3 regions of the Streptomyces sp. NPDC093089 genome follow, and region 1 is predicted to be linked to each of the others. Evidence: riboswitches for the same ligand, from Rfam matches in the RefSeq annotation. Region 1 holds a riboswitch; each other region holds the start of a gene.

Region 1 (5,426 bases):
GCCTGGGCGGACGGTCGTTCGGCACCTGGGTGACCTGGTTCCTGCTCGGCGGCGACCTCTACACCGCGTACACCTTCGTCGCCGTCCCGGCGGCCATCTACGCGGCGGGCGCGGCCGGCTTCTTCGCCGTGCCGTACACGATCCTGGTGTACCCGCTGATCTTCACGTTCCTGCCGCGCCTGTGGTCGGTCTCGCACAAGCACGGGTACGTGACCACCTCCGACTTCGTCCGGGGCCGCTTCGGCTCCAAGGGCCTGTCGCTGGCGGTCGCGGTCACCGGCATCCTCGCCACCATGCCGTACATCGCGCTCCAACTCGTCGGCATCCAGGCCGTCCTGGACGTGATGGGCGTCGGCGGCGGCGAGACCACCCACTGGTTCATCAAGGACCTGCCGCTGCTCATCGCCTTCGGCGTCCTCGCGGCCTACACGTACTCCTCGGGGCTCCGCGCGCCCGCGCTCATCGCCTTCGTCAAGGACACCCTGATCTACATCGTCATCGCCGTGGCCATCATCTACATCCCGATCAAGCTCGGCGGCTTCGACGAGATCTTCGCCAAGGCCGGCGAGGCCTACGCGCAGACCAACCCGGCGACCGGCAAGCCGCGCGGCACGCTCGTCCCCGGCGAGGCCGGCCAGTGGACGTACGCGACGCTCGCGCTCGGCTCGGCGCTCGCGCTCTTCATGTACCCGCACTCGATCACGGCGACGCTGTCGTCGAGGAGCCGCGACGTCATCCGCCGCAACACCACGATCCTGCCGCTGTACTCCCTGATGCTGGGCCTGCTCGCGCTGCTCGGTTTCATGGCCATCGCCGCCGGGATCAAGGTCAAGAACGGCCAGCTCGCCATCCCGCAGCTCTTCGAGACCATGTTCCCGGACTGGTTCGCGGGCGTGGCCTTCGCCGCGATCGGCATCGGCGCGCTCGTCCCGGCCGCGATCATGTCGATCGCCGCGGCCAACCTGTTCACCAGGAACATCTACAAGGACTTCATCAAACCGGACGCGACCCCGGCGCAGGAGACCAAGGTCTCCAAGCTGGTCTCGCTCCTGGTGAAGGTCGGCGCGCTGGCCTTCGTCCTCACCATGGACAAGACGGTCGCGATCAACTTCCAGCTGCTCGGCGGCATCTGGATCCTGCAGACCTTCCCGGCCCTCGTCGGCGGCCTGTTCACCCGCTGGTTCCACCGCTGGGCGCTGCTCGCCGGCTGGGCCGTCGGCATGGTCTACGGCACCGTCGCCGCGTACGGCGTCGCCAGCCCGACCCAGAAGCACTTCGGCGGCTCCTCCGCCGAGATCCCCGGCATCGGCGAGATCGGCTACATCGGCCTCACCGCCTTCGTCCTCAACGTCGTCGTCACGGTCGTCCTGACCTTCGTCCTCAAGGCCGTCAAGGCCCCCGAGGGCGTCGACGAGACCTCGCCCGAGGACTACACGGCGGACGCCGGCGACGCCGCGACCGGCTCGTCGGACCGCGCGAAGGTCGGCGCCTCGGTGCACTGACCCCGCGCACGCGCACAGGAGGGGCCCGGGAGATCCCGGGCCCCTTTCGCGCGCGGTGGGGGCAGACTGCCCTCATGGACATCGTGATCAGGGCGGTACGGCCCGAGGAGTACGAGGAGCTCGGCGATCTCACCGGACTCACCTATCTGAACGACGGGCTGCTGCTCCACGGCGAGGACGACTTCTACCTGGCCGTGCTCCGCGACACGGCCCGGCGGGCCCGCGAGAGCGAGGTGCTCGTCGCCGCCGACCCGGAGAGCGGCATCGTCGGCGGGGTGACCTTCGCCGCCGGAGGCACCACCTGGGCGGACATCGCGGTCGCCGGCGAGGCCGAGTTCCGGATGCTGGTGGTCGCGCCCGCGGCCCGCGGCAGGGGCGTCGGAGAAGCGCTCGTACGCGCCTGCGCGGACCGGGCGCGGGCCCTCCCCGGCTGCGCGCGGCTGGTGCTCTCCACGGACGCGAAGATGGTCGCGGCGCACCGGATCTACGAGCGGCTCGGCTTCGTCCGCACCCCCGATCGGGACTGGGAGCCGATCCCCGGCCACGCGCTGCGGACGTACGCGCTGGAGCTGTAGCCCCACGACCGACACAACATGTGGGGGGTGCCGTCAGCGGTGCCCCCCACATGTATGCTCATCCTCGCTGTCGACGCAGGGGAATCCGGCGCGAATCCGGAACTGTCCCGCAACGGTGTGCTTCGTGCGGTTTCGTACGGAGTGAGTCCGAGGACCTGCGGCAGCGCGCCCGGTCCTTCCGTTCCGGGTGCCACTGACTTCCGGGCCTCGCGGAGTGGGCCGGTGGACACGGCGCGTCCGGCATGACGGACGCCCCCCTGCCCGCCTTCCCCGTCGCGGCCCCGAGCCGAGCGAGGGAGAGCCCCCACGTGACCATCGCGCCCGCCGATCCGGCTTCGGCCGAGGCTTCCGCGGTCGAGAGCGACGGCCCCGGGACCGTGCTGCTGCGGACCCTGACCGACCTCACCGCCGATCTCCCCGACACCGACCCCGGCAAGATCGCCGCCGCCGCGCTGCGCGGCCGCAGCGCCGCGTCGGACGAGGCGGAACTGCGCGAGCTGGCCACCGAGGCGGCCGCGGGCCTGATCGCCGAGGACCCGGCGTACTCCCGGCTCGCCGCCCGGCTCCTGACGATCACCATCGCCGACGAGGCGGCCGACCAGGGCGCGGTCTCCTTCTCCGCCTCCGTCGCCGTCGGTCACCGCGAGGGCCTGATCGCCGACCGCACCGCCGCCTTCGTCGCACTGCACGCGGACCGGCTCGACACCCTGATCGACCGGGACGCCGACGACCGCTTCGGCTACTTCGGCCTGCGCACCCTCTACTCGCGCTACCTGCTGCGCCACCCGATCACCCGCAAGGTGATCGAGACCCCGCAGCACTTCATGCTGCGCGTCGCCAGCGGCCTGGCCGAGGACGACAGCGTCCGCGCGCTCGACGAGGTCGCCGCGCTGTACGGGCTGATGAGCCGCCTGGACTACCTGCCGTCCTCCCCCACGCTCTTCAACTCCGGCACCCGCCACCCGCAGATGTCCTCCTGCTACCTCCTGGACTCCCCGCAGGACGAGCTGGACTCCATCTACGGCCGCTACCACCAGGTCGCGCGCCTGTCGAAGCACGCCGGCGGCATCGGGCTCTCCTACTCCCGCATCCGCGCCCGCGGTTCGCTGATCCGCGGCACCAACGGCCACTCCAACGGCATCGTCCCGTTCCTGAAGACCCTCGACGCCTCCGTCGCCGCGGTGAACCAGGGCGGCCGCCGCAAGGGTGCCGCCGCCGTCTACCTGGAGACCTGGCACGCGGACATCGAGGAGTTCCTGGAGCTCCGCGACAACACGGGCGAGGACCAGCGCCGCACGCACAACCTGAACCTGGCGCACTGGATCCCGGACGAGTTCATGCGCCGCGTCAACGCGGACGCCGACTGGTCGCTGTTCTCGCCGTCGGACGTGCCCGAGCTCGTCGACCTGTACGGCGAGGAGTTCGACGCCGCCTACCGCGCCGCCGAGGCGAAGGGCCTGGCCCGCAAGACGATGCCGGCCCGCGACCTGTACGGCCGGATGATGCGGACCCTGGCCCAGACCGGCAACGGCTGGATGACCTTCAAGGACGCGTCCAACCGGACCGCGAACCAGACCGCCGAGCCCGGCACCGTCGTCCACTCCTCGAACCTCTGCACCGAGATCATCGAGGTCACGAACGACGGCGAGACCGCCGTCTGCAACCTCGGTTCGGTGAACCTGGGCGCGTTCGTCACCGGCGGCGACATCGACTGGGAGCGCCTCGACGAGACCGTCCGCACGGCCGTCACCTTCCTCGACCGGGTCGTCGACATCAACTTCTACCCGACCGAGCAGGCCGGGCGCTCCAACGCCCGCTGGCGGCCGGTCGGCCTGGGCGCGATGGGCCTCCAGGACGTCTTCTTCCAGCTGCGGCTGCCGTTCGACTCCGCCGAGGCGCGCGCGCTGTCCACCCGTATCGCCGAGCGGATCATGCTCGCCGCGTACGAGGCCTCCGCCGACCTCGCCGAGCGCAGCGGCCCGCTGCCGGCCTGGGAGCAGACCCGCACCGCCCGCGGCGTGCTGCACCCCGACCACTACGACGTGGAGCTCAACTGGCCGGAGCGCTGGGCCGCGCTGCGCGAGCGGATCGCCGCCGTCGGCATGCGCAACAGCCTGCTCCTGGCCATCGCGCCGACCGCGACGATCGCCTCGATCGCCGGCGTGTACGAGTGCATCGAGCCGCAGGTCTCGAACCTCTTCAAGCGCGAGACGCTGTCGGGCGAGTTCCTCCAGGTCAACTCGTACCTCGTCGACGAGCTGAAGAAGCTCGGCGTGTGGGACGCGCAGACCCGGGACGCGCTCCGCGACGCCAGCGGTTCGGTGGCCGGCTTCGGCTGGATCCCGGCCGAGGTGCGCGAGCTGTACCGCACGGCGTGGGAGATCCCGCAGCGCGGCCTGATCGACATGGCGGCGGCCCGCACCCCGTTCCTGGACCAGTCGCAGTCGCTGAACCTGTTCATGGAGACGCCGACGATCGGCAAGCTGTCGTCGATGTACGCGTACGCCTGGAAGCAGGGTCTGAAGACGACGTACTACCTGCGCTCCCGCCCGGCGACCCGGATCGCCCGCGCCGCGCAGGCGTCGACGGCGACCGCCGCCCCCATCCCCGTCCAGCAGGCGGTCTCCGACGCGGACGCCCTCGCCTGCTCCCTGGAAAACCCCGAGTCCTGCGAGGCCTGCCAGTAATGAGCACCACCGAACGCAAGAACCTCCTCGACCCGGGCTTCGAGCTGACCCTCCGTCCGATGCGGTACCCGGACTTCTACGAGCGGTACCGGGACGCGATCAAGAACACGTGGACGGTGGAGGAGGTCGACCTCCACTCGGACGTCGCCGACCTCGCCAAGCTCACCCCCGGTGAGCAGCACATGATCGGCCGTCTGGTCGCGTTCTTCGCGACGGGCGACTCGATCGTGTCGAACAACCTGGTGCTGACGCTCTACAAGCACATCAACTCCCCGGAGGCGCGCCTGTACCTGTCGCGCCAGCTGTTCGAGGAGGCCGTGCACGTCCAGTTCTACCTGACGCTGCTCGACACCTACCTGCCCGATCCGGACGACCGCGCCGCCGCGTTCGACGCGGTCGAGGAGATCCCCTCCATCCGCGAGAAGGCGCAGTTCTGCTTCAAGTGGATGGACTCGGTCGAGAAGATCGAGAAGCTGGAGACGGCCGCCGACCGCCGCCGCTTCCTGCTCAACCTCATCTGCTTCGCGGCGTGCATCGAGGGCCTGTTCTTCTACGGCGCCTTCGCGTACGTGTACTGGTTCCGGTCCCGCGGTCTGCTGCACGGCCTGGCCACCGGCACCAACTGGGTCTTCCGCGACGAGACGATGCACATGAACTTCGCC
Region 2 (5,426 bases), on a different contig from region 1:
GTGGCGGCGAGGCGCGGCACGACCTGCTCACAGGCGAACCGCAGCACGGCGTGCACCTCGGGGCCGTACGCGGCGGCGACCGTGTCGATCGCGGCGACGGACCAGCCGGCGGCCTCCATGCCCTCGACGAGCGCGCGGGCCTTCTCCTCCGCCTCGTCGGCGGTGGTGCGGGTGGCGGCCGACTCGTCGAGGCCGAGGGCCTCGCGCAGGCCGGGCAGCGCCTGCGTGCCGCCCCAGATCTGGCGGGCGCGCAGGATCGAGAGGACCAGGTTGACGCGGGCCTCGCCCTCCGGGGCTCCGCCGAGGACGTGCAGGCCGTCGCGGATCTGGGCGTCCTTGACCTCGCACAGCCAGCCGTCGACGTGCAGCAGGAAGTCGTCGAAGCCGTCGTCCTCGGGGCGCTCCTCCAGACCGAGGTCGTGGTCGAGCTTGGCGGCCTGGATCAGCGTCCAGATCTGGGCGCGGATCGCGGGCAGCTTCGCCGGGTCCATGGAGGAGATCTGCGCGTACTCGTCGAGGAGCTGCTCCAGGCGCGCGATGTCGCCGTACGAGTCGGCGCGGGCCATCGGCGGGACCAGGTGGTCGACGAGGGTGGCGTGGACGCGCCGCTTGGCCTGGGTGCCCTCGCCCGGGTCGTTGACGAGGAACGGGTAGACCAGCGGGATGTCGCCGAGCGCCGCGTCCGGGCCGCAGGCGGCGGACAGGCCGGCGTTCTTGCCGGGCAGCCACTCCAGGTTGCCGTGCTTGCCCAGGTGGACCATGGCGTCGGCGCCGAAGCCGCCGTCCTCGGCGCGGGCGGCGATCCAGCGGTAGGCGGCCAGGTAGTGGTGCGACGGCGGGAGGTCGGGGTCGTGGTAGATCGCGATCGGGTTCTCGCCGAAGCCGCGCGGCGGCTGGATGAGGATCAGCAGGTTCCCGCGCCGCAGGGCGGCGAGGACGATGTCGCCCTCCGGATTGCGAGACCGGTCGAGGAACATCTCGCCGGGCGCCGGGCCCCAGTGCTCCTCGACCTGCTCGCGGAGCTCGGCGGGCAGCGTCGCGTACCAGCGCTTGTAGTCGGCGGCCGGGATGCGGACGGGGTTGCGGGCGAGCTGCTCCTCGGTGAGCCAGTCCTGGTCGTGGCCGCCGGCCTCGATGAGGGCGTAGATCAGCTCGTCGCCGTCGCCGGAGACCAGGCCGGGGAGGTCCTCGGCCGGTCCGAAGTCGTAGCCCTCCGCGATGAGGCGGCGGAGCAGCGCGACGGCGGAGGCGGGGGTGTCGAGGCCGACCGCGTTGCCGATGCGGGAGTGCTTGGTCGGGTACGCGGAGAGGACGAGCGCCAGCTTCTTCTCGGCGTTCGGGATGTGGCGGAGCCGGGCGTGCCGGACGGCGATCCCGGCGACGCGGGCCGCGCGTTCGGCGTCGGCGACGTACGCGGGCAGGCCGTCCTCGTCGATCTCCTTGAAGGAGAAGGGGACGGTGATGAGCCGGCCGTCGAACTCGGGGACAGCGACCTGGCTGGCGGCGTCCAGCGGCGAGAGGCCCTCGTCGTTCTCCTCCCACGCGGACCGCGAGCCGGTCAGGCACAGCGCCTGGAGGATCGGCACGTCGAGCGCGGCGAGCGCGCCCGCGTCCCAGGCCTCCTCGTCGCCGCCGGCCTGCGCCTCGGCGGGCTTGGTGCCGCCGGCCGCGAGGACGGTGGTGACGATCGCGTCGGCTCCGCTCAGGACGGAGATCAGCTCCGCCTCGGGGGCGCGCAGGGAGGCCACGTACAGCGGCAGCGCCCGGGCTCCGGCGTCCTCGACGGCGTCGCAGAGGGCGCCGACGAAGGCGGTGTTCCCGCTCATGTGGTGGGCGCGGTAGTAGAGCACGGCGACGGTCGGACCGTCGACGGGCTTCGGGGTGCGCTCCAGCGGGCCCCAGGTGGGGGCGGCGGCCGGGGCCTCGAAGCCGTGGCCGGTGAGGAGGACGGTGTCGGAGAGGAAGCGGGCGAGCTGCTCCAGGTTCTCCGGGCCGCCGTGCGCCAGGTAGGCGTGGGCCTCGGTGGCGACGCCGACGGGGACGGTGGAGGCCTCCATCAGCTGCGCGTCGGGGGCCTGTTCGCCGCTGAGGACGACGACCGGCTTTCCGGTGGCGCGGATGGCATCGATGCCCTCCTGCCAGGAGCGGAGGCCACCGAGGAGGCGGACGACGACGAGCTCGGCGTCGTCGAGGAGGCCGGGGAGGTCGGCGAGGGGGAGCCGGGAGGGGTTGGCGAAGCGGTACTCCACCGGGCCGCCGGCTGAGCCGGCGTTCGCCGCACGGGCGCTGAGCAGGTCGGTGTCGGAGTGCGACAGCAGCAGAAGCATGGCGAGCTCAGGCCTTCCTCGGGGTTGTCCGCGCCCCGGGTGGTCGTGTGGACGGCGGGGAGTTCCTGACTCACCCGTACCGTCGCCGGTACGGGCTCACAGTGGCGGGACCGCGCCGGATTCTCACCGGGCTTCCTCCCCGGGGTCCTGGGACCCCATGCCGATCTGCATCCTAGATCGTGGCGTCGGCGGGGCGGGGCGGGCCGCGGAGTCGGCCGGATCACACTCGGTGGCGGCCCGGTTCCCCGTGGGTATGCTCGCCGCCATGCCGCCCACCCCACCCTCGACGCCCGCGCGGGACGAAGCTCGCATTCGGGACCGTGGCGACGCCTGCCCCGGGGCGCTGCGCCTGCACGCCGCCGACGACGGCGGACTGGCCCGACTGCGTCTGCCCGCAGGTCGTTTGACTCATCATCAGGTCGAGGCGCTGGCGGTCGCGGCGGAGACCCTCGGCGACGGACGGATCAGCCTCACCTCCCGGGGGAACGCGGAGCTGCGCGGCCTCGCGGAGGAGTGCGGGGCGGAGCTCGCCGCGCTGCTCGCGGAGGCGGGCCTGCTGCCCTCCCCCACCCACGAGCGCGTCCGCAACATCGTGGCCTCCCCGGCCGCCGGCCTCGACGGACTCGGCGGCCCCGAGGTCCAGTTGTGGGCCCGCGAGCTGGACTCCCTGCTCTGCGCCGAACCCTGGGCGGCGGCGCTTTCCGGCCGCTTCCTCTTCGTCCTCGACGACGGACGCGCCGACGTGGCGGGCCTGGGCGGCGATGTGACCTTGGTCGCAGTGCGGCCGACCGGGGTGCGGGAGGAGCCGGGCGCCGTATGGGAGCCGGACGCCGTACGAGAGCCGGGCGCCGTACAAGAGCCGGGCGCCGTGCGTCTGTACGTCGGCGGGCGGGCCTGGCTGGTCGCCGGAGCCGACGCGCCCCGCGCCGCGCTCGCCGCCGCCGGGGCCTTCCTCGACGCCGCCCGCGCGGCCGGAAACGGCGCCTGGCGGGTGCGGGAGCTGCCCGAGGGCCACGCCCCGGACGTGGCCGGCACGCTCGACCGCGCGGGCATCGCGGCGGAGCCCGTACCACCGGCGGACTCGCTGCCCGTGCACGCCCCGCCGCTCGCCCCCGGCCCCCTCGGCGCCGACTCCCTCCACGTCCTCGCGCCCCTCGGCCGCCTCACCGCCGCCCAGCTGCGCGCCCTGCTGCCCGCCGAGGAGGTACGGCTGACGCCGTGGCGCGGCGCGGTCGTCGTCGGAGCGGGCCCGTACGAGGAGCGGCTCGCCGCCCTCGACGCCCACGGGCTGATCACCCGCCCCGACTCCCCCTGGGCCGGCGTCAGCGCCTGCACCGGGCGGCCGGGCTGCGCCAAGTCCCTCGCGGACGTCCGCGCGGATGCCGCCCCGGGGTCCGCGCGGGGCCTCCCGGTCCACTACTCCGGGTGCGAGCGCCGCTGCGGTCACCCGCACGGCACCTGGGTCGACGTCGTCGCCACCGCCGACGGCGCCTACCTGGTGGACGGCGCCCCCACCCCCCGTACCGCCCTGACCGAAGCTGTCACCACGGCCCGCACGACGACGAGATGAGCGAGAGCACCAGGATGTTCGACTACGAGAAGGACGGGGCGGAGATCTACCGCCGGTCCTTTGCCACGATCCGCGCCGAGGCGGACCTCGCGGGCCTGCCCGCCGACGTCGCCCAGGTGGCGGTCCGGATGATCCACGCCTGCGGCATGACCGACCTCGTCCAGGACATCGCGTACTCCCCCCAGGTCGTCGCGAACGCCCGCGAGGCCCTGCGCGCCGGCGCCCCGATCCTCTGCGACGCGCAGATGGTCGCCAGCGGCGTCACCCGCAAGCGGCTGCCCGCCGACAACGAGGTGCTCTGCGCGCTCTCCGACCCGGCCGTCCCGGGCCTCGCCGCCGAGCTCGGCACCACCCGCTCCGCCGCCGCCCTCGAACTGTGGCGGGACCGCCTCGAAGGCTCCGTCGTCGCCATCGGCAACGCCCCCACGGCCCTCTTCCACCTCCTGGAGATGATCGCGAAGGGCGCCCCGAAGCCCGCCGCCGTCCTCGGCATACCGGTCGGCTTCATCGGCGCCGCCGAGTCCAAGGACGCGCTCGCCGAGAACGTCCTCGGCCTCGACCACCTGGTCGTACGGGGCCGGCGCGGCGGCAGCGCCATGACGGCCGCCGCGATCAACGCGATCGCCCACGAAGCGGAGATCCAGGCATGAGCACCGCGCACACGACCGGCAAGCTGTACGGCGTCGGCCTCGGCCCCGGCGACCCGAACCTCATGACGGTCGCGGCGGTCAGGGCCATCGCCGCCGCCGACGTCGTCGCCTACCACTCGGCCCGCCACGGCCGCTCGATCGCACGCTCCATCGCCGCCGAGCACATCCGCGAGGACCACGTCGAGGAGCGGCTGATGTACCCGCTCACCGTCGAGACCACCGACCACCCCGGCGGCTACCGGGGCGCCCTGGACGACTTCTACGAGGAGGCCGCGGCCCGCCTCGCCGCCCACCTCGACGCCGGCCGCACCGTCGCCGTCCTCGCCGAGGGCGACCCGCTGTTCTACGGCTCGTACCAGCACATGCACAAGCGGCTCGCCGACCGCTACGACACCACCGTCATCCCCGGCGTCACCTCCGTCAGCGCCGCCGCCGCCCGCCTCGGCGAGCCGCTGTGCGAGGCGGAGGAGGTCCTCACGATCATCCCCGGCACGCTGCCCGAGGACGAGCTGACGGCCCGCCTCGCGGGCACCGACTCGGCGGTCGTGATGAAGCTCGGCCGCACCTTCCCCACCGTGAAGCGGGCCCTGGAGCGGGCCGGGCGCCTCGACGACGCCCGGTACGTGGAGCGGGCGTTCATGGCCGGCGAGCGGACCGGCACCCTGTCCGAGATCGACCCCGAGTCGGTCCCCTACTTCTCCGTCGCCGTCCTGCCCTCCCGCATCGACCAGCAGCCCCCCGTGCGGGACCGCGGCGAGGTCGTCGTCGTCGGCACCGGCCCGGCCGGCGCGCCCTGGCTGACGCCCGAGTCGCGCGGCGCGCTCGTCAACGCCGACGTCCTCGTCGGCTACACCACCTACCTCGACCGGGTGCCGGTGC
Region 3 (5,426 bases), on a different contig from region 1:
TCGGGGCACGAGCCGTTGCACGGGGGGTTCGTGGGGCCGGGGATGCTGGCGGCGGCGTGTCCCGGGGAGGTGTTCACGTCGCCGGTGCCCGATCAGATGGTGCGGGCCGCGGCGGCGGTGGACAGCGGGGCCGGGGTGTTGTTCGTCGTGAAGAACTACACCGGGGACGTGCTGAACTTCGAGATGGCGGCGGAGCTCGCGGAGGACGAGGGCATCCAGGTCGCGAAGGTGCTGGTCGACGACGACGTGGCGGTGACGGACAGCCTGTACACGGCGGGGCGGCGCGGGACCGGTGGCACGCTGTTCGTGGAGAAGATCGCGGGGGCGGCGGCCGAGGAGGGCGCGCCGCTGGAGCGGGTGGAGTCGATCGCCCGCCGGGTGAACGAGCGGTCGCGGTCCTTCGGCGTGGCGCTGAGCGCGTGCAGCACGCCCGCGAAGGGCAGTCCCACCTTCGACCTGCCGGACGGAGAGCTGGAGTTGGGCGTCGGCATCCACGGTGAGCCGGGCCGCGAGCGCCGGGCCATGATGACGTCGCGGGAGATCGCCGACTTCGCCGTGGACGCCGTCGTCGAGGACCTGGGGCCCACCGGTCCGGTGCTCGTGCTGGTGAACGGCATGGGCGGGACGCCGCTCCTGGAGCTGTACGGCTTCAACGCGGAGGTGCAGCGGGTGCTCACCGAGCGGGGCGTGCCGGTGGCGCGGACGCTCGTCGGGAACTACGTGACCTCGCTCGACATGGCGGGCTGCTCCGTGTCGCTGTGCGAGGTGGACGAGGAACTGCTGCGGCTGTGGGACGCGCCCGTACAGACGCCCGCCCTGCGCTGGGGCCGGTGAGCCGGGCCGTGGGGACGCCGGCGGGCGAGAGAGAGGGAGAGGGAGAGGTCATGACGGAGACGTTCGGTGCAGAGTTCCTGCTGCGCTGGCTGGCCGCGGTCGCCGAGGCCGTGGAGCGCGAGGCGGAACGGCTGACGGAGCTGGACTCGGCGATCGGCGACGCCGACCACGGCGCCAACCTCAAGCGGGGATTCGCCTCCGTGGCCGAGACGCTGGCCAAGGAGCCGCCGTCGACACCCGGCGCCGTGCTCACCACCGCCGGACGGCAGCTCATCTCCACGGTCGGCGGCGCGTCGGGCCCCCTGTACGGGACGCTGCTGCGCCGCACGGGCAAGGCCCTCGGCGAGGACGAGCGGTTCGACCGGGCGCGGCTCGCCGAGGCGCTGGGTGCCGGCGTCGCCGCCGTGTCCCAGCTCGGCGGGGCGCAGGTGGGCGACAAGACGATGCTGGACGCGCTGGTGCCGGCCGTGGAGGGCCTGCGGACCTCGTTCGGCGCGGCCTCCGCCGCCGCCGGGGAGGGCGCCGTCGGGACCGTACCCCTGCGGGCGCGCAAGGGCCGGGCGAGCTATCTCGGCGAGCGGTCGGTCGGGCACCAGGATCCGGGGGCGACGTCGTCGGCGCTGCTGTTCTCGACGCTGGCCGGGACCGCGCGCACCGAGGGGGCTTCGTGAGCGCGGCGGCCGATGGTTCGGCTGACGGCTCGGCGTCCGGTGCCTCCGCGTTCGTCGGCATCGTGCTCGTGTCGCACAGTGCGGCGGTCGCGGGGGCAGTGGCCGAGCTGGCGCGGGGGCTGGCGGGGGGCGGGAGGCTCGCGCCGGTGGCGGCGGCGGGGGGAACGCCGGACGGGGGTCTGGGGACGAGTTCGGAGCTGATCGCCGAGGCGGCGAAGGAGGTCGACCGGGGGGCGGGGGTGGCGCTCCTGGTCGATCTGGGAAGTGCGGTGCTCACGGTGAAGGCCTTGCTCGCCGAGGGGGACGAACTGCCCGCGGGTTCGCGGTTGGTGGACGCTCCGTTCGTCGAGGGCGCGGTCGCGGCGCTGGTGACGGCGAGCACGGGCGGAGACCTCGACGCGGTGGCCGCGGCGGCCTCGGAGGCGTACGCGTACCGCAAGGAATGAGCCCGCGCGGCGAGTGCGCGGAGTGACGGAGGGGGCGCGGCGGGTGGCGGCCGTGTTGTGATGCAGCAGGTCAACCCACTAATGTCGCAGGGCCTTGGTGTACGGGAAACCGGTGGAGTACCGGTGCGGCCCTCGCCACTGTGATCGGGAGGTCCGGCTCCACCCCCGCGGGTAACACCCTCGGGGAAGCCACTGGACCGCGGCGGGAGACCGTCTCGGTGTGGGAAGGCGGAGTCGGACGGCATGACCGTCAGCCAGGAGACCGGCCAGGGTGCGTTGTCCATCCACGAGGTGCTGGAGAGGTCTCCCGACCATGCATATAGCCGAGGGGTATCTGCCCCCCGCTCACGCCGCCGCCTGGGGCGTCGCGGCCGCCCCGTTCGTCGTCCACGGGGTCCGCGCGCTGACCCGCGAGGTGCGGTCCAATCCCGAGTCCACGCTGCTGCTCGGCGCCTCCGGCGCCTTCACGTTCGTCCTGTCCGCGCTCAAACTGCCTTCGGTGACGGGGAGCTGCTCCCATCCGACCGGTACGGGACTGGGCGCGATCCTGTTCCGGCCGCCGATCATGGCGGTCCTCGGCACGATCACCCTGCTGTTCCAGGCGCTGCTGCTCGCCCACGGCGGCCTGACCACGCTCGGCGCCAACGCCTTCTCGATGGCGGTCGTCGGGCCCTGGGCGGGGTACGGGACGTACCGGCTGCTGCGCCGGTTCGGTACGCCGCTGATGGTCGCCGTGTTCTTCGGCGCGTTCGTCGCCGACCTGTCCACGTACTGCGTCACCAGCGTCCAGCTGGCGCTCGCGTTCCCGGACGCCGGTACGGGGGTGCCGGGCGCGCTGGCCAAGTTCGGCGGGATCTTCGCGGTGACGCAGATTCCGCTGGCGGTGAGCGAGGGCCTGCTCACCGTGCTCGTGATGCGGCTGCTCAGCCAGTCGAGCAAGGGCGAGCTGACCCGGCTGGGTGTCCTTCCCCGGCCGCGGACCGCGCTCGACAAGGAGGCGGCCGCGCGATGAGCGTCAAGATCAGCCGTAACACGAGGATCAACGGACTGCTGCTGCTCGTCGTCGTCGCGCTCGCGGTGCTGCCGCTCGCGCTGGGTCTCGGCGACCACAAGGAGCAGCCGTTCAGCGGGTCCGACGGGGAGGCCGAGACGGCCATCACCGAACTCGATCCCGACTACGAGCCCTGGTTCAGCCCCCTGTACGAGCCGCCGTCCGGCGAGATCGAGTCGGCGCTCTTCGCGCTCCAGGCGGCCCTGGGCGCCGGATTCCTGGCGTACTACTTCGGCCTGCGGCGCGGCCGCCGGCAGGGGCAGGCGCGGGCCGCGGCGGCCGTGACCGGGGCGGACGGCGCGGCGGACGGGGACGGGGACGGGGCGGTCGGTGCGGCGGCCGTGACCGGGGCGGACGCTCCGGCGGCCAAGGCCGAGGCGGAAAGTACGCCGGCGGCGGACGAGGGCGGCGCGGGTGCCGCTGCCCCGCCCGTCGACGGGCGGGGCGTGTAGGCGCCGATGCTGCCCATCGACGCGGCCGCGCACAGCAGTCGCTGGCGCTCCCGCCATCCCGCCGAGAAGGCGCTGCTCGGTTTCGGTCTGACGCTGTGCGCGGTGGCCCTGCCGCCGTGGCCGGGTGCGGTGCTGGTGGCGGCGGTGACGCTCGGGGTGCTGCTCGGACCGGCCGGTGTGCCGGGCCGTCAGTTGTGGCGGGCGTTTCGCGTTCCGCTCGGCTTCTGTGTCACGGGCGCGGTCCCGCTGCTGTTCGAGGTGGGCGGGGCGCGGGGGATCGTGGCGCTGGCGCCCGGTGGCCCGGAACACGCGGGCGGGCTGCTGCTGCGGACGGCGGCGGCCTCGCTCGGGGTGCTGCTGTTCGCGTTCACGACGCCGGTGTCCGACGTGCTCCCCCGGCTGGTCCGGGCGGGGGTGCCGGCGCCGGTGGTGGACGTGGCGCTCGTGATGTACCGGATCATCTTCCTGCTGCTCGACTCGCTGTCCAGGATCCGGCAGGCCCAGGCGGCCCGGCTGGGGCACACCACCCGGGCCGCGACCTGGCGTTCGCTCGCGGGGCTCGGCGCCACCACGTTCGTCCGGGCCTTCGACCGGGCGCAGCGCCTGCAGTCGGGGCTCGCCGGGCGTGGCTACGACGGAACGCTGCGGGTGCTCGTGCCCGCGTGCGGGATCTCCCGCCGGTTCCTCGCGGCGACGGCCGTGCTGCTCGGGGGGCTCGTCGCCCTCACCCTCGTACTGGAAAGGTTCCTTCCGTGACGCCTCAGAACGCGACGACGCCCCGGGGCGCGACGCCCGTCGTGGAGCTGGTGGGGGCGGGGTACGCCTACGAGGACGGGCCGGCCGTCCTGTCGGGGGTGGACTTCGCGGTGGCGGAGGGGCGGGCCGTCGCGCTCCTAGGCCGCAACGGCAGCGGCAAGACGACGCTGCTGCGGTTGCTGAGCGGCGGGCTGCGGTGCGCGAGCGGGTCGCTGCTCCTGGACGGCGCGGAGGTGGCGTACGACCGCCGGGGGCTGACCCGGCTGCGGACCACCGTGCAGCTCGTGGTGCAGGACCCGGACGACCAGCTGTTCGCGGCCTCGGTCGGCCAGGACGTGTCGTTCGGGCCGATGAACCTGGGGCTGCCCGAGGAGGAGGTGCGGCTCCGGGTGCGCGAGGCGCTGGAGGCGCTGGACATCGTGGCGCTCGCGGACCGGCCGACGCACCTGCTGTCGTACGGGCAGCGCAAGCGGGCCGCCATCGCCGGCGCCGTGGCGATGCGGCCCCGGGTCCTGATCATGGACGAGCCGACGGCCGGCCTCGACCCGCACGGGCAGGAGATGCTCCTCGACGCCCTCGGGCGGCTCCGCGCGGCGGGCACGACCGTGGTGATGGCGACGCACGACGTGGACCTGGCGTTGCGCTGGGCCGACGAGGCGGCGGTCCTCGCCCCCTCCGGTCTCCGCACGGGTCCGGTCGCCGAGCTCCTCGCCGACGACGCTCTGCTCGCGAACGCCCGGCTCCGCCGCCCCTGGGGGACCGCCGTGGCCCGCCTCCTGCGCGAGCGGGGCCTGCTCGCCCCGGGCGCCCCCGAGCCCCGGACGCCGGAGGACCTGGACGCCTGGGTCGGGGCCGGGGCGTACGCGGCGGACGGCTCGCCTTCCTGAGCGGCGGCGGCCCCGTGGTTGCCGAGCAGCGCCTGTGGGTGCCAGCAGCGCCCGTGGGCGCCGAGCAGCACGCGTGGTCGCCGAGCAGCACGTGTGGATGCCGAGTGGCTCCCGCGGTCACCGAGCAGCCTCCGTGGTTACCGAGTAGTAGACGTCACGTCCCGAATCTTCTGCAACTAGTTGCATAACGACAGGGGGTCCCCTAGAACTGAGGTCGACGATCCTGCGCGAGGAGGCGCCCCCATGACCCCGTACCCGCACCTGCTGAGCCCGCTCGACCTCGGGTTCACGACCCTGCCCAACCGGGTGATCATGGGGTCGATGCACGT

The links. A riboswitch is a leader RNA that binds a small molecule or an ion and turns the genes downstream of it on or off. The one in region 1 is predicted to bind cobalamin.
Region 2: it holds a riboswitch for cobalamin, as region 1 does, so the genes downstream of both, cobN (cobaltochelatase subunit CobN) here and ACIQFX_RS34480 (ribonucleoside-diphosphate reductase subunit alpha) in region 1, are expected to answer to the same signal.
Region 3: it holds a riboswitch for cobalamin, as region 1 does, so the genes downstream of both, ACIQFX_RS21340 (energy-coupling factor ABC transporter permease) here and ACIQFX_RS34480 (ribonucleoside-diphosphate reductase subunit alpha) in region 1, are expected to answer to the same signal.

Annotation. Positions count from the first base shown of each region.
Region 1 covers NZ_JBIVPA010000019.1:64,014-69,439, forward strand. The annotation lists gene mctP (monocarboxylate uptake permease MctP) at 1-1,502, shown strand, start outside; gene ACIQFX_RS34475 (GNAT family N-acetyltransferase) at 1,577-2,077, shown strand; cobalamin riboswitch at 2,091-2,255, shown strand; gene ACIQFX_RS34480 (ribonucleoside-diphosphate reductase subunit alpha) at 2,386-4,764, shown strand; gene ACIQFX_RS34485 (ribonucleotide-diphosphate reductase subunit beta) at 4,764-5,426, shown strand, end outside.
Region 2 covers NZ_JBIVPA010000001.1:318,916-324,341, forward strand. The annotation lists gene cobN (cobaltochelatase subunit CobN) at 1-2,327, opposite strand, end outside; cobalamin riboswitch at 2,366-2,501, opposite strand; gene ACIQFX_RS01555 (cobalamin biosynthesis protein CobG) at 2,581-3,897, shown strand; gene ACIQFX_RS01560 (precorrin-8X methylmutase) at 3,912-4,547, shown strand; gene cobJ (precorrin-3B C(17)-methyltransferase) at 4,544-5,426, shown strand, end outside.
Region 3 covers NZ_JBIVPA010000008.1:412,945-418,370, forward strand. The annotation lists gene dhaK (dihydroxyacetone kinase subunit DhaK) at 1-834, shown strand, start outside; gene dhaL (dihydroxyacetone kinase subunit DhaL) at 885-1,505, shown strand; gene ACIQFX_RS21335 (PTS-dependent dihydroxyacetone kinase phosphotransferase subunit DhaM) at 1,502-1,951, shown strand; cobalamin riboswitch at 2,030-2,237, shown strand; gene ACIQFX_RS21340 (energy-coupling factor ABC transporter permease) at 2,265-2,963, shown strand; gene ACIQFX_RS21345 (energy-coupling factor ABC transporter substrate-binding protein) at 2,960-3,454, shown strand; gene cbiQ (cobalt ECF transporter T component CbiQ) at 3,461-4,210, shown strand; gene ACIQFX_RS21355 (ATP-binding cassette domain-containing protein) at 4,207-5,097, shown strand; gene ACIQFX_RS21360 (FAD-dependent oxidoreductase) at 5,341-5,426, shown strand, end outside.